DNA from 4 places in the Streptomyces sp. NPDC058239 genome. Region 2 is predicted to be linked to each of the others. Evidence: riboswitches for the same ligand, from Rfam matches in the RefSeq annotation. Region 2 holds a riboswitch; each other region holds the start of a gene.

Region 1 (4,688 bases), on a different contig from region 2:
TTCGCCGTCCTCATCAGGGAGACAATGGGCGGCGACGGGGACTTCGACAAGCTCCCCAAGGACGCCACCCTGGCCGACATCACGCGGTACATCGACGCGACAGCCGGCAGCGGGGCGCTGATGGGCGGCGAAGCACCGGCGAGCAACACCCGATGAACAGGCCCGCGATTGCCGTAACAGGCCTGGGAATGATCACCCCGGTCGGCAACGACACCGAATCCACCTGGAAAGGTGTGTGCGCCGGAGTCTCGCCGGTGCGTACCGTCGCGGCACTCGAAGGGTGCGCGATCGACTTCGCCTGCACGGTCGACGGTATCGATCTGGACGCCGCGATCGGCGGGCGCACGTCCTTCCGGATGGGGAAGTACGTCAAGTTCGCCGTTGTCGCCGCCCGGGAGGCGGTCGCCGACGCCGGACTCGACCCGGCGCAGTGGGAGGGCAGCAGGGTCGCGGTGGTCGTCGGCACCAGCAGCGGAGGCTCCGCCGCACTGACCGAGCAGGCCGTCGTACTCGACCGGCTCGGACCGGATGCCACCTCGCCGTCGGGCATCCTGCTCACCATTCCGAACATGCCCGCGGCCGAGATCGCCATCCAGTTGCGGGCCACCGGTCCCAGCCTGGCACCGTGCACCGCCTGCTCCTCCGGCGCCACCGCACTGTCCGTCGCCCGCGATCTGCTGGTCACCGGACAGTGCGACATCGCGATCGCCGGAGCCACCGAGTCGATCGTCTACCCGGTCGCCATGACCGGATTCGCCCGGTCCGGAGCCGCGGCCCGGGCGGAGGGCGACCCGGCCAGGCGGTGCCGGCCCTTCTCGGCCGACCGTGCCGGGCTGGTCATGGGTGAGGGCGCCGCCGTCATGGTGCTGGAACGGGCGGACGACGCCGTCGCCCGGGGCGCCGCGCCGCGGGCACTGCTCGCGGGCACCGGCGCCACCACCGACGCCCACCACCCCACAAGTCCGCACCCTTCCGGCGCGGTCGCCCAGGCTGCGGTCGAGGCCGCGCTGCGCGACGCGGGCTGGGCGGCCGAGGACGTCGAGCATGTCAACGCACACGGCACGGCGACACCGATCAACGACGCCACCGAGGCCGCCCTCATCGGCCGGGTCTACCCGCACCGGCCGCCCGTCACCGCCCCGAAGGGCGTACTCGGGCACTGCATGGGGGCAGCCGGAGCGATCGAGGCCGGACTGACCGTCCTGACGCTCCAGCGCGGAGTCGTACCGCCGATCGCCAACCTGGATGCCCCGGCGCCCGAGTTCGACATCAACTGCGTCACCGAGCGACCTCTGCGGCAGCCCATCCGGCGCGCCGTCAGCCACTCCTTCGGCTTCGGCGGGCACAACGCCGTGATCGCTCTGCAGCGTCCTTAGGCATCGGGCAGGTGGTGCGACGGTCGCACAGCCCGGCGTACCACCGGCCACACCACCCATGAGCTGCGCGGAGGCTCGTGATAGCTTGCCGAAGCCAGTCAAACTCCACGTAGGGGTCAGGGAATCCGGTGAGAATCCGGAACTGACGCGCAGCGGTGAGGGGGACGGGCGGGGCCACGGCCACTGGGACCACCCGCGGGTGTCCTGGGAAGGCGTCCCGTCCGTAGGAGCCCGAGTCCGAAGACCTGCTGGCACCTGCGACCCGGTACCGGGCGCAGGACTCCGTACACCGGGCTCCGCGCATGAGCCCCGAGACGCAGAGGGACTCCGTGCCGTCCATAGCCAGCCCTGTCCGCACCATCGCCCTGCTCTCGGCGGGATTCGTCCTGCTGACCGCCTGCGGGGGCGGAACGAGCAGCTCTGCCGCGAAGTCCGGCTCCGCCGACGGATACCCCGTGACGCTGAAGAACTGTGGACGCACCGTCACCGTCGAAGCCGCACCCCACCGGGCCGTCTCGGTCGACCAGGGATCGACGGAGATCCTGCTCTCCCTCGGCCTCGCCGACCGGCTGGCCGCCACCTCGACCTGGACCGACCCGGTGATGAAGGGCCTGGAGAAGGCCAACGCCAAGGTTCCCAGGATCGCGGACAACCGGCCGTCGTCGGAGAAGGTCCTCGACCAGGAACCCGACTTCATCAGCGCGGCGTTCGAGTCGACGCTCGCCAAGGGGGGCGTCGCACCCCGCGAACAGTTCGAGGAACTCGGCGTCCCCACCTATGTCTCGCCCGCCGACTGCACCGGCAAGGACAACAGCGGCGGCGGCGACGGAGCCCGTACCGCGCCACTGACCATGGACAGTGTGTACGACGAAGTGCACGACCTGGCTAAGGTGTTCGGCGTGCAGAAACGCGGCGACACGCTCGTGGCGCAGCTGCGGGCCCGGGTGAAGAAGGCGACCGAGGGCGTCGACGCCTCCGACGCCACCCTCCTCTACTGGTTCTCCGACTCCAAGGCCCCGTACCTGGCCGGCTGCTGCGGAGCGCCCGGCATCATCACCAGGGAACTCGGCGCGAAGAACGTCTTCGACGACACCCATGAGGAATGGCCGCAGATCAGCTGGGAGACCGTCGCCGACCGCAACCCCGACGTCCTGGTCATCGGCGACCTGACCCGCAAGGCACAGACCGCCGAGAGCGCCGCGAAGAAGATCGAATTCCTGGAGTCCAACCCCGTCACGAAGAACATGGACGCCGTCAGGCACAAGCGGTACGTCCTGCTGAGCGGCCAGGCCATGAACCCGTCCATCCGGACGGTCGAGGGTGTGGAACGCGTCGCCGCCGGGCTGCGCACATTCGGATTCGCGGGGTGACGGACACCGAACGGGCCACGGCGGTGGACGCGCCACGGGCCTGCGAAGCAGCCGTGCGCAGTGGCACGGGGATACGGAAGCTGCGCGGCGGAGCCCTGTGGGCCTGTGGCATCGCACTGCTCGTGCTGTCCGTCGCGGTCGCCGTCACCATCGGACCCGCCCGTATCTCCGTCGCCGACGTCTGGTCCACGGTCGCCTCCCACCTCGGCTGGGGCCGGTCACGGCTCACCCCGATCCGGGACGGCATCATCTGGAACCTGCGCATGCCGCGCACCCTGCTCGCCGCGGTGTGCGGCGCCGGGCTCGCGGTGTGCGGAACCGTCATGCAGTCCCTGCTCCGCAACCCGCTCGCCGACCCGTTCGTCCTCGGCGTCTCCTCCGGAGCGTCGACCGGCGCGGTCGTGGTTGTCGTCCTCGGCGTCGGCGGGGGAGCGGTGTCGATCTCGACCGGCGCGTTCATCGGCGCACTGTGCTCGTTCGCCCTCGTTCTGCTGCTGAGCCACACCCTGGGCGGCACGACCGACCGGGTCGTCCTCTCCGGTGTCGCGGCCATGCAGTTGTTCTCCGCGCTCACCTCCTTCGTCGTGATGACCGCCGCCGACGCCGAGCAGACCCGCGGGGTGCTGTTCTGGCTGCTCGGCTCGCTCAGCGGGGTCGGCTGGACCGATGTGTGGATCTGCTCCGCCGTCCTCGTCGTGACGCTGCTGATCTGCCTCGGTCACGCCCGTACGCTCGACGCCTTCGCGTTCGGTCAGGACGCCGCCGCCACCCTCGGCGTCCATGTCGCGCGCACCCGGATCGTGCTTCTCTGCACGACCGCGCTGCTGACCGCCGCGCTCGTCAGCTCGGCCGGTGCCATCGGCTTCGTCGGTCTGGTCCTGCCGCACGCCGCCCGTGCGCTCGCCGGCTCCGGGCACCGGCTGCTGCTGCCGGTCACCGCCCTGGCCGGGGCGGTATTCCTGGTCTGGGTCGACACCCTCGCCAGGACGGTCCTCGACCCGCAGGAAGTGCCCGTGGGAGTCGTCACCGCCCTCATCGGCGTGCCCGCTTTCGTCCTGGTCCTGTACCGCAGCCGGAGGATCACATGACGGGTGGGGCCACCGAGGGGCTGTGTGCCGAGCGGGTCAGCCGGGAGGCGGGCGGCCGCCTCATCCTCGACGGGGTCCATCTCGCCCCGCCGCCCGGCGCCACCGTCGGGCTGATCGGGCCGAACGGCTCCGGCAAGTCGACCCTGTTGCGGGTGCTGGCAGGAGTCCTCGCCCCGGATGCGGGCGTGGTCACCCTCGACGGCCGGCGGCTCGACGAGATCGGTCGCCGAACCGTGGCCCAGCGGGTCGCCGTGGTCGACCAGCATGCCGTCACCCAGGTCGAGTTGAGCGTCCTGGACGTGGTACGCCTCGGGCGTATTCCGCACCGCAGGGCTTGGTCGGCACCCGGCCGGGCGGACGACGACGCGGTGCGCGAAGCGCTGGAGCGGACCGGTCTCGCCGATCGCGGCGAGCAGTCCTGGCACACCCTCTCCGGAGGCGAGCGGCAACGTGTCCAGATAGCGCGCGCACTGGCCCAGCAGCCGCGTGAACTGCTGCTGGACGAGCCGACGAACCACCTCGACATCCAGCACCAGTTGGATCTGCTGTCGCTGATCACCTCGCTGCCCCTCACCGGTGTGATCGCTCTGCACGACCTCAATCTGGCCGCGATGTTCTGCGATCGGATCGTCGTCATGAAGGAGGGGCGGGTGGTGGCCGCCGGGACCCCGGCGGAAGTGATCACCGAGGAGCTGATCGCCGACGTCTACCGGGTCAGGGCGCGGGTCACTCCCGACGGCCCGGACGGACGGCCCTCGGTGCGCTTCCTGCCGGAGCGGCCGGAGCGCCGCCTGCCGTAGCGAGCCGGGCCGTCGCAGGACCGGCAGGGCGAGCGATCCGGGTCCTGGCGCGGC
Region 2 (4,688 bases):
GGCTGGTCGTCACGGACGAAGGACCAGGCGAGCATGGTGACGGGACCTGTGAGCATGCCCTTGACCGGACGGGCGGTGAGCGACTGCGCGTACGTCGTCCAGCGCACCGTCATCGGCTCCGGCCGGGAGATGTCCCCGGCCAGGATCGGCGGCCGGACATACCGTGTGCCGTACGACTGGACCCAGCCGTGCTGAGTCGCGAGGTACCCGACGAGCTGCTCGGCGAAGTACTGCACCATGTCGTTGCGTTCGGGTTCGCCGTGCACCAGCACATCGACGCCCGCTTTCTCCTGGAACGCCAGCACCTCCTGGATCTCCGACTCGATGCGCTCGTCGTAGGTGGCGGTGTCGATGCGTCCGGCCCGCAGATCGGCGCGTGCGGTGCGCAGTCGGGCCGTCTGCGGGAACGAACCGATGGTGGTGGTCGGCAGCAACGGAAGCCGCAGACGGTCACGTTGGGCCGCTGCCCGTTGCGGATACGACGCTTCACGGTGCCCGTCGGACTCCGTGACGGCAGCGGCCCGGGCCCGTACCGCCGGGTCATGGGTGAGCGCAGAACCGGCCCGCGAGGCCAGATCGGCACGATTCGCGGCGAGTTCGGCGGCGATCGCGTCCGTACCCTGTGCGAGGCCCCGGGCCAGGGTGGCGATCTCGGCGGACTTCTGCCGGGCGAAGGCCAGCCAGCGGGCCACCTGCGGGTCGATGTCAGGCTCGGCGGTCGCGTCGAGGGGGACGTGCAGCAGGGAGCAGGAGGCCGCCACATCGACCTGGCCGGCGAGGCCGAGCAGGGTGCCGAGCGTGGTGAGGGACTGCTGGTAGTCGTTGATCCACACGTTGCGGCCGTCGACGACCCCGGCGACCAGCCGCCTGCCAGGCAGACCGCCGACTGCGGCGAGATCCCTCAGATTGGCGGCCGCCGGACCGGTGAAGTCGAGGGCGAGCCCGTCGACCGGCGCCTTTGCCAGCACGGCGAGGGCCGCACCGAGCCGGTCGAAGTAGGAGGCGACGAGGAGCTTCGGCCGGTCGGTGAGCGCGCCCAGGTCACGGTAGGCGCGGGCGGCGGCGTTCAGCTCGGCCGGGGTGCGGTCCTGCACCAGGGCGGGCTCGTCGAGCTGCACCCACCGGGCACCGGCGGCACGCAGATCGGCCAGCACCTCGGCGTACACCGGCAGCAGCCGGTCGAGCAGCGTCAGTGGCTCGAAGCCGGCGGTGACGCCCGGAGCGGGCTTGGCCAGCAGCAGATAGGTCACCGGACCGACGAGCACCGGGCGAGGGCTGAGCCCGAGCGCCCGCGCTTCCTCGAACTCCGCGACCTGCTTGGTGGAGTCGGCGGTGAAGACGGTGTCGGGACTGAGCTCCGGAACCAGATAGTGGTAGTTCGTGTCGAACCACTTGGTCATTTCGAGCGGCGCCACATCCTGCGTACCGCGCGCCATCGCGAAATAGCCGTCCAGCCCATTGGTTTCGACGGCTTCACGATGCCTGGCCGGTACGGCACCGACCATCACGCTGGTGTCCAGCACATGGTCGTAGTACGAGAAGTCGCCGGTCGGGACCTCGTGGATGCCGTCGTCTGCGAGCCGGCGCCAGTTGGTGCGGCGCAGGCCGGCGGCGGTCTCCCGGAGGGCGGCTGCGGAGACCCGGCCCTTCCAGTAACCCTCGACGGCCTTCTTCAGTTCGCGGTTGCTCCCCTGGCGGGGATATCCGTACACGGTGGCCCGGGCTGCCGCGGCTGCGGACTTGCTGGTCACGGAACTCTCCTTCGCGAGCGTGTGTCCTGATACGACCCCGGGACGGATCGAAGGCGCGAAGGGATGACGGACCGGGCGGAACCGCAGCGCCGTGGAGGCGCGCGTGCCCTGCCCGATATGTACGCCGACCCGCCCACGAGGTCACCGAGATCACCGAGCGCGTCCGACGCGCACGGGCAGTGGCAGGTCTTCGGACTCGCGGGCACTTCTCGCGTACGAGACACCTACTGGCCGTCGCTTCCCGGGCCCCGTATCGGGTCCAGTGCTTGATGACGGCGGTCGTTCCCACTCACCGCTGCGGGGCAGTCCCGGATTCCCACCGGGTTCCCTCTTGCGACGCGCCTGTCTGGCGGACAGGGCGAACCAGCTGCACCACCACAGTAGGCGCTGACCGGCGGTTCCGGCACGTCAGTTGTTCATACCGTGGGCCACGGGAGGACGTCAGTGCCCCGGAGCGGGGGACAGCGGCTGCCCACAGCGCAGGTTCCACCGTCCGGACCGGCCGCTGAGCCCGGTCAGCGTCAGAGGGGCGACGTCCAGCCGCCAGAACGCCCCCGTCGGCAGAGCGAGCGCCGATACGATCGCCGCCCGCACCACCGCAGGCTCGACGACCCCGAGCACACAGCCGCCCTCGTCGCCGTAGAGGGACTCCACGGACTCCAGCCAGCGGCCGACCCGGGCGCAGAACTCCAGCAACGGTTCGCCGCCGTGCGGAGCCGCCGAAGGATCGGTCATCCAGACCGACACCGCCTCCGGCTCGCTGCCGCTCACCTCCTCCAGCCGCTGCCCGCTCCACCGGCCCATGTCCCAGCCGCGGAGCGCGAGTTCGTGCTCGGCGTGCAACCCCAGCGCGTCGGCGGTCCGGGCGCACCGTTCGGACGGCCCGCAGACATACCGGTCGGCCGCAGGCACGGCTGCCGCAGCGGCCCTGGCCTGCCGGACCCCGACCGCGTCCAGCGGCGCATCGCCGTCGAAACGGGCTTCGCGCAGCGCGGCGTTGAGCGCCGGTGAGATCAACATCACCTTTATCGTCATGACCGGGTCAACTCCCTGAAGTCTGGCCCCTCAAGTGCACCCACCATGGCATCCGGGCCTTCCGGCCCCACCGACGGCACCATGGCCGCGCCTGCCCCCAGGCGGTATCGTCCGATGAGCATGACGAAGTGTGACGGAAGTCCGGTGAGAATCCGGCACGGTCGCGCCACTGTGAACCCGTACCCGTACGGGAAGTCAGACCCAGCACCTTCGTCTCAGGCACCACGAACGGGACGCGTGTTCCCTCAGGAGGTTCTGCCATGGCACAGACTGCTGCCCCCGCCACCGCCGTACCGGCGATCACCCCCATCTCCCTGAAGGCCATTGCCCCTTGGGCGGTCTTCTTCGGCATCCTCATGCTCGTACTGCTGTACTTCGTCGGCGCCGAGCAGGGCGCCACCGCGGTCATCTCCGGCGAAGGTGTTCACGAGTGGGTCCACGACGGCCGCCACCTCCTCGGTTTCCCCTGCCACTGACGTACCGTCCGATCCAGGGGAAATCCTCATGAACTCCATATCTGTCAGAGCCCTGCTCGTCCGCGGCATGCTGGCCGGCCTCGCCGCGGGCGCGCTCGCTCTGGTCGTCGCCTACTTCCTCGGCGAGTCCCGGGTGGACGCGGCCATCGCTCTCGAAGAGGCGCACAGCCATGACCACGGCGGCGGCGAGGAACTCGTCAGCCGCACCATGCAGTCCACCGCCGGCCTTGCCACCGGTGTGCTCGTCTTCGGTGTGGCGATCGGCGGCATCGCCGCCCTCGTCTTCTGTTACGCCCTCGGCCGGATCGGCAGATTCGGCCCGCGGGCCACGGCCGCCCTGATCGCGGGTGCGGCTCTGCTGACGGTGTACATCGTGCCGTTCCTGAAGTACCCGGCCAACCCGCCGGCCGTCGGCAACCCCGACACGATCGGCCGACGCACCGCCCTGTTCTTCCTGATGGTCGCCCTCAGCGTGCTGCTGGCCGTCGCTGTCGTCATCTTCGGCAAGCGGCTGGCTCCACGCCTGGGCAACTGGAACGCGACGATCACCGCATCCGCCGCCTACGTCGTCGTGATCGGGATCGCCTATGCGTTCCTGCCCTCGTTCAACGAGGTCGGAAAGGACTTCCCGGCCGGCTTGCTGTGGGAGTTCCGCCTCGCCACGCTCGCCGTGCAGGCGACTCTCTGGATCACCTTCGGCCTCGTCTTCGGCTGGCTGACGGAACGGCTTCTCGTGCCGGGGACCGACTCCGTCAGGACCGGAAACGGTGCGGCGAACCGGGCTGCCACCGCGGCAGGCTGACCGACGCACCACTGGCCACCAGCAGACATCGGAACCCGCCGGGAGCTTCCCGGCGGGTTCCGTCGTCCCATGGTGCGCGGCTGAGCCGGCGGCTGTATGTACGCGTAAGGGGCCGGGCGACCGGGGGCTCACCCCTCGGCCTGCTGATCCCAGTCGATCCGGTAGTGCTTCAGCTGCGCATCCTCCTTCACCAGGTGCATACCGACGGCTGTCATGACGTGTTGCGACGCGAGGTTGTCCAGATCGGTGTCGCCGTGCACGCAGCTCACACCCTGGTCGCGGGCGAACAGGAGCAGTGCGCGCAGCGCCTCGGAGGCGTAACCCATGCCCTGGGCCGAGGGGACGAGGCCGTAGCCGATCGTGACGTGTCCGTTCTCGTCCGGAGCGCCATGGAATCCCAGCCCGCCGATCACCTCTCCGTCGTCGCGGCGACGTATCTCGTACGAACCGAAGGGGCTGGGATCACCCGTCGTCGCGCATGTGTCGAGGAAGCGCTCGGCTGCGGCCATCTCGCCGGGGGACGGGTATCCGGGCGCCCAGCGGGCACCGTCTCCCGGCTTGCCCGCCATCACCTGCAAGGCATCGGAGGCGCTCATCAGGCGAAGGAAGAGGCGGGGAGTCTCA
Region 3 (4,688 bases), on a different contig from region 2:
GGCGCGAGCGCAGGTAGTACGTCGTCTTCAGCCCCTGCTTCCAGGCGTACGCGTACATCGAGGAGAGCTTGCCGATCGTCGGCGTCTCCATGAACAGGTTCAGCGACTGGCTCTGGTCGAGGAACGGCGTACGGGCCGCTGCCATGTCGATCAGACCGCGCTGCGGGATCTCCCACGCCGTGCGGTACAGCGCCCGCACATCCTCCGGGATCCAGGCGAAGCCCTGCACGGAGCCGCTCGCCTCGCGCAGTGCCTCACGGGTCCGCGCGTCCCACACGCCGAGCTGCTTCAGCTCATCCACCAGATATGCGTTGACCTGGAGGAACTCACCGCTGAGCGTCTCGCGCTTGAAGAGGTTGGAGACCTGCGGCTCGATGCACTCATACACACCTGCGATCGAGGCGATCGTCGCCGTCGGCGCGATGGCGAGCAGCAGCGAGTTGCGCATCCCGGTCTTCGCGACCCGGGCGCGCAGCGCGTCCCAGCGCTCCGGCCAGTTCAGCTCGGTGTCGTAGTGGTCGGGGTGCAGCACACCGCGCGCCGCACGCGTCTGCGACCACGCGGGCAGCGGGCCGGAGCGCTCGGCGAGCTCACAGGACGCCTCGTACGCCGCGAGCATGATCCGCTCGGAGATCTTCGTGGAGAGCGCGCGGGCCTCGGGGGAGTCGAACGGCAGCCGCAGCTGGAAGAAGACGTCCTGCAGACCCATCGCACCCAGGCCGACGGGGCGCCACTTCGCATTGGACCGGCCGGCCTGCTCGGTCGGGTAGAAGTTGATGTCGACGACCCGGTCGAGGAAGGTCACGGCGGTACGGACGGTCGCGTCCAGCCGCTCCCAGTCGATGCCACCGTCGGCGACGAACGCACCGAGGTTGACCGAACCCAGGTTGCAGACGGCCGTCTCGCCGTCATCGGTGACTTCGAGGATCTCGGTGCACAGATTCGACGAGTGGACGACGCGGCCCGGCTCGGCGGTCTGGTTCGCGGTCCGGTTGGAGGCGTCCTTGAACGTCATCCAGCCCTGGCCGGTCTGCGCGAGGGTACGCATCATCCGGCCGTACAACTCACGGGCCGGCATCGACTTGCGGGCCAGCCCCTTGGCCTCGGCGGCCCGGTACGCGGCGTCGAACTCGTCGCCCCACAGGTCGACCAGCTCGGGCACATCGGCCGGCGAGAACAGCGACCAGTCGCCGTCCGCGTCGACCCGGCGCATGAACTCGTCCGGGATCCAGTGCGCCAGGTTGAGGTTGTGCGTACGCCGCTGGTCCTCACCCGTGTTGTCGCGCAGCTCCAGGAACTCCTCGATGTCCGCGTGCCAGGTCTCCAGGTAGACGGCGGCGGCGCCCTTGCGCCGGCCGCCCTGGTTGACCGCGGCGACGGAGGCGTCGAGCGTCTTCAGGAACGGCACGATGCCGTTGGAGTGCCCGTTGGTGCCACGGATCAGCGAACCGCGGGCGCGGATGCGGGAGTACGAGAGACCGATGCCGCCCGCGTGCTTCGAGAGCCGCGCCACCTGGTGGTAGCGGTCGTAGATCGAGTCGAGCTCGTCGAGCGGGGAGTCCAGCAGATAGCAGGAGGACATCTGCGGGTGCCTGGTGCCGGAGTTGAACAGGGTCGGCGAGGACGGCAGATAGTCGAGCCGGCTCATCAGCCCGTACAGCGCCGCGACTTCGTCCAGGGCGCGCTTCGAGTTGTCCTCGGCGAGCCCGGCAGCGACCCGCAGCATGAAGTGCTGCGGCGTCTCGATGACCTGGCGGGTGTGCGGGTGACGCAGCAGATAGCGGCTGTGCAGGGTCCGCAGCCCGAAGTAACCGAAGCGGTCGTCGGCGCCGTCGGCGAGCGAACGCTCCACCAGCGCGTCGAGTGAGGCCGCGTGCAGCGCGACGAACTCGGCGGTGCGGTCCGCGATCAGACCCTCGCGGTGCCCGACGGCGACCGAGGCGGAGAAGGAGAGCGCGCCCTGGCCGGCAGCCTCGTCCGCGATGGTGCGGGTCAGCAGCCTGGCCGCGAGCCGGGAGTAGGCGGGGTCCTCGGAGATCAGCCCCGCGGCGGCCTCCGTTGCCAGCGAGCGCAACTCCGCCTCGTCCGACCGGGCGCTACGGCCGCGCAGCGCGGCGGCGGCGACGCGACCGGGGTCGGTGTCGGGCAGATCGACGGTGAGGTCGGTCAGGGTCCGCAGCAGTGCGGTCCCCGGTCCGTCGTGTGCGGTTCCCTCGGACTCGGCCGCTTCGGACAAGGCGACTGAAGCCGGATCGGCTGGCGCGATGGTCACGTGGTGCTCTCCCTCGCTCGGCTCGGGGCCGGCGGGGAACGGGGGCAGCCGGGCAGAGGCGGGCCCGCGTCGGGCAGCACTCGTCACGGCGTCCACCGGCCCATCCGCGAGGCCCGGACGTCTGGCATCCGGTTCGGTCGAGCCGGATGCGCTGTCGGCAGGTCCTCGGACTTACTTGAGGGTGCGCAAAAGCACACCGAATACACCGTTGCGGGACAGTTCCGGATTCGCACCGGATTTCCCTGCGACGACAGCGAGCACGAGCATACATGTGGGGGCCGCTGGATGGGACGGCCCCCACATGTTGTGTCGCGCAACAGAAGTCGAGCCGACGGGACAAGCCGTGCGATCCCCTGCCGGAGCAGACGGACGGCCCGCCACGCCCCGCTCAAGGGGGCGTGACGGGCCGTCGTCCGGCCGTGGGAGCGGTCGTCAGTGGCCGCCGCCCGGGGCCCCCGCCGTGGCCGGCGGGAGCTCTGCCCGGACGCCCGGGTCACCCGCGTCGGCCGTGTAGTCGGCCGGGGAGGTCTCGTCGATCCCGACGGGTGCCTTCACGGCGTTCAGGACGAAGGTGAGCACCACCGTCACCACCACGTTCAGCACGAACGCGGTCAGACCGATGTAGCCGATCTCACCGATGCCCGGGATCTCCTTGGACGACCCGCCGAAGTGCGCCTGGGTCGGGCTGGCGACCCCGTACGCGGCCACCGTCCCGTACACCATGCCGACCGCCCAGCCCGCGAGCAGTGCCCAGCGGTGGAACCAGCGGGTGAACAGGCCGCCGACCAGGGCCGGCATCGTCTGGAGGATCCAGATCCCGCCGAGCAGCTGGAAGTTGATCGCGACCGTCTTGTCCATGGTGAGGACGAAGGCGAGCGCGCCGACCTTCACCAGCAGCGACACCAGCTTGGAGACCTTGGTCTCCTGTTCCGGGGTCGCGTCCGGCTTCAGGAAGTCCTTGTAGATGTTGCGGGTGAAGAGGTTCGCCGCGGCGATCGACATGATCGCGGCGGGCACCAGGGCGCCGATGCCGATGGCGGCGAACGCGACCCCCGCGAACCAGTCGGGGAACATGGTCTCGAACAGCTGGGGGATGGCCAACTGCCCGTTGTCCACCTTGATCCCGGCGGCGATCGCCATGAAGCCGAGCAGCGCCAGCAGGCCCAGCATCAGCGAGTACAGCGGCAGGATCGTGGTGTTGCGCCGGATCACATTGCGGCTGCGGCTGGAGAGCGTCGCCGTGATCGAGTGCGGATACATGAAGAGCGCCAGCGCCGAGCCCAGCGCCAGTGTGGCGTAACCCCATTGGCCCGCCTCGCCCGGTGCGAGCGCGCCGCGCGGCTTGCCGGTTGCCTGGTTGGTCTGGGAGAACGCATCGCCGGCCTTGGCGAAGATGTCGTCGAAGCCGCCGAGCTTGATCGGGATGTAGATGATCGCCACCGCGATGACCAGGTAGATCAGTCCGTCCTTGACGAACGCGATCAGTGCCGGCGCGCGCAGACCGGACGAGTAGGTGTACGCGGCGAGCACCGCGAACGCGATCAGCAGCGGCAGGTCCTTGACGAACCAGTGGGTGTTCTCGCCGCCGCCGACGCCCATCACGTCCAGCACGGCCTGGATGCCGACGAGCTGGAGCGCGATGTACGGCATCGTGGCGAGGATGCCCGTGACGGCGACCGCCAGCGAGAGCCCCTTCGAACCGAAGCGCCCGCGGACGAAGTCCGAGGTGGTCACGTACCCGTGCTTGTGCGAGACCGACCACAGCCGCGGCAGGAAGGTGAAGATCAGCGGGTACACGAGGATCGTGTACGGCACGGCGAAGAAGCCTGCCGCGCCCGCCGCGTAGATCGCCGCGGGAACGGCGACGAAGGTGTACGCGGTGTACAGGTCGCCGCCGAGCAGGAACCAGGTGACCCAGGTGCCGAACGAACGTCCGCCCAGGCCCCATTCGTCGAGGCTGGCGTCGTTCTCGGCCTTCCGCCAGCGCGCCGCCAGGAAGCCCATGACCGTGACGGCCAGGAAGAAGAAGATGAAGACGCCGAGCGCGACGCCGTTCACGCCGTCCTTCATGCCGACGCACCCCCCTTGCGGGCGCGCTGGTCACGCTGCCACAGCTTGTACGCGATCATCGTGAGTGCGGTGGAGATCAGCACCCAGAGCATCTGGTACCAGTAGAAGAACGGAATGCCGATGAAGGTGGGGTCCACCTTCGCATACGAACTCACCCAGAGCATCGCCACGAACGGCGCGATGAGACAGAGGGCGATGACCACCCGCACGGGTGTGACTGTGGGCGGTTTTCCTTCTGGGTCTGCTGGCATGCGGCGACTCCGTCCCCTCGCTGATCACCTGGTGTAATGCGCAGGAAATCTAGGGGAGGCTTCCGGTCACCGTCACCCCCTGTCCGCATTGCGGT
Region 4 (4,688 bases), on a different contig from region 2:
GGTGGGGTTCCCGATCCGGTACGGCGCGCCGGAGGCGCGGGCGGCGAGGAGGTCCGTGTCGGCGGTCGACAGCAACAGCACGGTGCTCATAGGGGCGTTCATGCGCGTGCTCCAGGTGCTCCGGGGGCGATGAAGGGAAGTCCTGACGGTGCGCCCGACTCGATGAGCCGCAGCAGCGCGTCGGTGTCCGCGTGTTCTTCGATGAGGTCGCCGAGGCGGTCGAGCTGTTCCTCGCGCAGCGCGGCGAAGCCGGTGTCGGGGGCGGGGACGAAGCGCCGGCCGGCGGCCCGCGCGACCTCGGTCAGGAAGCGACGGCGGAATTCGTCGCTCTCCAGCGAGCCGTGCCAGTGGGTGCCCCACACCGCGTCGACCCGGCAGCCGTCCAGGAACGGCTCGCCGCCGCGTACATCGGCGACGCCGTGGTGGATCTCGTACCCCTCGACGGGGGCGCCGAGCGCCTCGCCGGCGGGGCGGGCAAGGGTCTTCTCGCGGTCGAAGCGGATGCGTACCGGCAGCAGGCCGAGGCCGTCGATGTGCCCGGCCCTCGACTCGACGTCGTCCTCGATGTGTTCACCGAGGATCTGGAAGCCGCCGCAGATGCCGAGGACCGGCCGGCCCTCGGCGGCACGCCGCACCAGGGCGTCGGCGAGGCCGCGCTCGCGCAGCCAGGCCAGCGCGTTCACGGTGCCGCGGGTGCCCGGCACGATGACGAGGTCGGCGTCGGCCAGCTCCTCGGGGCGGTCCACGAACCGGACGACGACGCCCGGTTCGGCGGCCAGTGCGTCCACATCGGTGAAGTTCGACATCAGGGGTACGGCGCACACCGCGACGCGCAGCACGTCGTCGCCGTGCGGCGGCGCGACGACCGATTCGCGTACGGCTCCGCGCAGCGAGACCCTCAGACCGTCCTCCTCGTCGATGCCGAGGCCGTGGGCGAAGGGCAGCACCCCGAAGGTCTGCCGCCCGGTGATCCCGCGCAGCATCTCCAGTCCGGGCTCCAGCAGCGACACGTCGCCGCGGAACTTGTTGACGAGGTAGCCGGCGATCAGCGACTGGTCCTCGGCATCGAGCAGCGCCGTCGTACCGAAGAACGAGGCGAAGACGCCACCGCGGTCGATGTCGCCGACGACCACCACCGGGAAGCGTGCCGCCCGTGCGATGCCCATGTTCACGATGTCCGTGCGCCGCAGATTGATCTCGGCCGGACTGCCCGCCCCCTCGCAGATCACTGCGTCATACGTGCCCCGAAGCTGCTCCAGACAGTCCACGACCGTGCCGAGAAGCGCTTCCTGCCTGCCTCCGTGGTAGCCGCGTGCGCTCATCTCGCCCACCGGCCTGCCCATCAGGACGACCTGGCTGGAGCGGTCGCTGCCGGGTTTGAGCAGGACCGGGTTCATCAGCGCGGTCGGCTCCACCCGGGCGGCCTGGGCCTGCATGGCCTGGGCGCGCCCGATCTCGGCACCTTCGCGGGTGACGAACGAGTTCAGCGACATGTTCTGCGCCTTGAAGGGCGCCACCTTCACGCCCTGGCGCACGAGCCAGCGGCAGATACCTGCCGTGACGACGCTCTTGCCCGCGTCCGAGGTGGTTCCGGCGACCAGCAGCCCGCCGCTCATGTCCGTCTCCGTCCTGCGATCCGACGTCCTGTGAACTGAAGTCCTGCGGACCGAAGTCCTGCGATCCGTCGTCCTGCGATCCGTCGTGCGGCGAGGCCCGCGCCCAGTCGTCCCGCCACACACACGCCGAGGGCCAGCGCACTCACCCGGCGCGACAGCCGTACCGCGCGTTCGATGTCCTCGGTCTCCACCGCCCGGCCGGTCTCCCCGTTGAGGACGGGGCGGTGTTCGACCCGGCCGCCGTACGCGAGGGTCCCGCCGAGCCGTACGCCGAGCGCACCCGCGAACGAGGCCTCCACCGGGCCCGCGTTGGGGCTGGGGTGCTTCGCCGCGTCGGCCCGCCACGCCCGTACCGCTCCACGTGGGCGCCCCCCGGCGGCCACGGCGAGCAGGGCTGTGAGCCGGGCACCGGGCCAGCCCGCGAGGTCGTCGAGGCGGGCCGAGGCCCAGCCGTAGCGCCGGTGGCGGGGCGACCTGTGGCCGACCATGGCGTCGAGGGTGTTGGCGGCCCGGAAGCCGACGAGCCCGGGCACACCGGCCAGCGCACCCCACACCAGGGCGCCGACCACGGCGTCCGAGGTGTTCTCGGCCACGGACTCCACCACGGCGCGGGCGATCTGCGGTCCGTCGAGGGAGTACGGGTCGCGCCCGCACAGGTGCGGCAGCCGCTCGCGGGCCGATTCGATGTCACCGGCGGCCAGGGCGCCGCCGATCGCCCGCGCCTCACGTCCCAGGGACGTACCGCCGACGACGGACCAGGTGGCGGCCGCGGTCAGTGCGACGGAGGCGGCGGGGTGACTGCGTACGGCACGGGTGATCAGCGCGGCACCACCCGCGGCGCCTCCGGCGCAGACGAGCGTGTGCAGCGCGCCCCACCCACGGTGGTCGCGCCACAGACGGCGCTCGACGTCCGCTGCGGCCCGCCCGAAGGCGGCGACCGGATGTCCCCTGCGGGGGTCACCGAGCAGCAGATCGCCGATCAGACCGGCCGTGGCGCCGTACGCGAAAATGCGGTCGGCACGCACGGCTCAACCGGCCGTTACGCCTCGAAGGACCTTCGTACAGGCGGCTCTCGTCGAGAGCGCCACAGCAACGGACGCACGGCAGCCAGGCATGGCGATATGTCCTCACTCAGGGTCCGCGCCCTGGTTCGACGTGACCGGCGACGAGAGTCTCCTGGCTCCCGGATCCGCAGTTCCCCCGGCCTTCCAACCCGCTCGCGCGTGCCGTGACTTCCGGTGTGGGGGACTGCTCCCCGGTGACAGTGGCGGGACCGCGCCGGATTCGCACCGGCTTCCTCTGCTGTCGCCGTAATTGGCTCCGGCAGTCCACCACGCTCCGCGAACGCCCGTCAACTTGCCGTTGACCTGCGACGGTGCAGTGTGCTGAGCCCCACATCGGGCCGGACACACCACAACGGGCCGGACACACACGAGGTGTGTGTCCGGCCCGACGGGGGAGTGCGTGCGGAAGGGCTCAGGCGACGATCAGATAGATCCCGTACGCGACCGCCGCAGCGCACAGCGCGAAGCAGACGTACGCGCCGGCGCGGGCCAGCAGCAGCGAGCCGCCGGAGCCGCCCTGCGCCGCCGGCTCGGGCTGCTTGGAGAGACCGACGATGCCCAGGGTGAAGAAACCCACCAGCGCGACGGTGACGACGAGGGAGACGCCGAAGACGGAGCCGAGGGCTGCCCAGTCGATGTTCATGCTGAATCCTTAGACGGCCTGCCCGGGTGGCCGGCCTAGACGGTGGCGGGTCGCGCCGGGTCCTGGGTGGTTCCGGCCGGAGCCGGAATGGTGGTCTTGAGGTCCTGAGCCGCTGCCTGGGCCGCGGTGAGCGGCGGGCTGACGGCGGCGATGGCCGTGGTGACGACGCCTGCGGGCTCGGCGTCGCCGCTTGTCGGCGCGACATCGCCGTGGCCGACCGGCTTGCGGCGCGACACCAGCCAGATCGCCCCGGAGCCCGCGACCAGCAGCGCCGCGACGACCACGACACCCCAGGTGCCCTGCTTGGTGAGGAGTTCCGCGCCCGCGCCGACCAGGCCTGCGGCCGGCAGGGTCAGACCCCAGGCGACGAACATCCGGGTGGCGGTGGACCAGCGGACCACGCCGCCCTGGCGGCCGAGGCCCGCGCCCATCACGGCGCCGGAGCAGGACTGGGTGGTGGAGAGGGAGAAGCCGAGGTGCGAGGAGGCCAGGATGACCGTGGCCGCGCTGGTCTGGGCGGCGAAGCCCTGCGGCGGCTTGAGGTCGGTGAGGCCGCTGCCCATGGTGCGGATGATGCGCCAGCCGCCCAGGTAGGTGCCGAGTGCGATGGCCGTACCGGCACAGACGATGACCCAGACCGGCGGGTTGGAGCCGGGGTGCAGGACGCCCCCGGTGACCAGGGCCAGGGTGATGATGCCCATGGTCTTCTGCGCGTCGTTGGTGCCGTGGGCGAGGGAGACCAGTCCGGCCGAGGCGATCTGGCCGGCGCGGTAGCCCTTGGCAGTGGCCTTCTCCTGGGCGTCGTTGCGGATCTTCCCGCCGATCCGGTACGTCAGCCTGGTGGCCAGCAGTGCGGCCAGACCGGCGACGATCGGGGCGGCGACCGCGGGGAGCAGCACCTTGGTGACGACGGTGCCGCCGTTGACCGACGACCAGCCCGCCGACATCACGGCTGCGCCGATCAGACCGCCGAACAGGGCGTGCGAGGAGCTGGACGGCAGTCCGACCAGCCAGGTCAGCAGATTCCACAGGATGGCGCCGACGAGTGCCGCGAAGATGACTTCCGTCCGCAGCCCGTCCTCGTTGATGATCCCGCCGGAGATCGTCTTGGCGACCTCGACCGACAGGAACGCGCCGACGAGGTTGAGAACGGCGGACATGGCCACCGCTGTCTTCGGTCTGAGTGCGCCGGTCGAGATGGTGGTCGCCATCGCGTTGGCGGTGTCGTGGAAACCGTTCGTGAAATCGAACACTAGAGCTGTCACGATCACAATCGCGAGTAGCAGCGTGATGTGTTCCATTTACCCAGGCAATCGTTCGACGTCATTGGCACGTGGACCGTAGGCAACCTGGATGAACGGAAGA

The links. A riboswitch is a leader RNA that binds a small molecule or an ion and turns the genes downstream of it on or off. The one in region 2 is predicted to bind cobalamin.
Region 1: another riboswitch for cobalamin. It lies ahead of ACFVYE_RS36060 (ABC transporter substrate-binding protein); the one in region 2 lies ahead of metE (5-methyltetrahydropteroyltriglutamate--homocysteine S-methyltransferase).
Region 3: another riboswitch for cobalamin. It lies ahead of ACFVYE_RS26160 (ribonucleoside-diphosphate reductase subunit alpha); the one in region 2 lies ahead of metE (5-methyltetrahydropteroyltriglutamate--homocysteine S-methyltransferase).
Region 4: another riboswitch for cobalamin. It lies ahead of ACFVYE_RS00330 (cobalamin biosynthesis protein); the one in region 2 lies ahead of metE (5-methyltetrahydropteroyltriglutamate--homocysteine S-methyltransferase).

Annotation. Positions count from the first base shown of each region.
Region 1 is NZ_JBHVWS010000048.1:42,747-47,434, reverse strand. It holds gene ACFVYE_RS36070 (acyl carrier protein) at 1-156, shown strand, start outside; gene ACFVYE_RS36065 (beta-ketoacyl-[acyl-carrier-protein] synthase family protein) at 153-1,376, shown strand; cobalamin riboswitch at 1,455-1,644, shown strand; gene ACFVYE_RS36060 (ABC transporter substrate-binding protein) at 1,679-2,746, shown strand; gene ACFVYE_RS36055 (FecCD family ABC transporter permease) at 2,800-3,834, shown strand; gene ACFVYE_RS36050 (ABC transporter ATP-binding protein) at 3,831-4,634, shown strand.
Region 2 is NZ_JBHVWS010000016.1:141,063-145,750, forward strand. It holds gene metE (5-methyltetrahydropteroyltriglutamate--homocysteine S-methyltransferase) at 1-1,751, opposite strand, end outside; cobalamin riboswitch at 1,915-2,134, opposite strand; gene ACFVYE_RS19575 (histidine phosphatase family protein) at 2,193-2,786, opposite strand; adenosylcobalamin (AdoCbl) riboswitch at 2,909-3,001, shown strand; gene ACFVYE_RS19580 (CbtB-domain containing protein) at 3,047-3,262, shown strand; gene ACFVYE_RS19585 (CbtA family protein) at 3,291-4,064, shown strand; gene ACFVYE_RS19590 (GNAT family N-acetyltransferase) at 4,193-4,688, opposite strand, start outside.
Region 3 is NZ_JBHVWS010000027.1:6,347-11,034, reverse strand. It holds gene ACFVYE_RS26160 (ribonucleoside-diphosphate reductase subunit alpha) at 1-2,272, opposite strand, end outside; cobalamin riboswitch at 2,411-2,556, opposite strand; gene mctP (monocarboxylate uptake permease MctP) at 2,705-4,342, opposite strand; gene ACFVYE_RS26150 (DUF3311 domain-containing protein) at 4,339-4,593, opposite strand.
Region 4 is NZ_JBHVWS010000001.1:61,972-66,659, reverse strand. It holds gene cobN (cobaltochelatase subunit CobN) at 1-90, opposite strand, end outside; gene ACFVYE_RS00335 (cobyric acid synthase) at 99-1,616, opposite strand; gene ACFVYE_RS00330 (cobalamin biosynthesis protein) at 1,613-2,641, opposite strand; cobalamin riboswitch at 2,786-2,917, opposite strand; gene ACFVYE_RS00325 (hypothetical protein) at 3,093-3,323, opposite strand; gene ACFVYE_RS00320 (anion permease) at 3,359-4,624, opposite strand.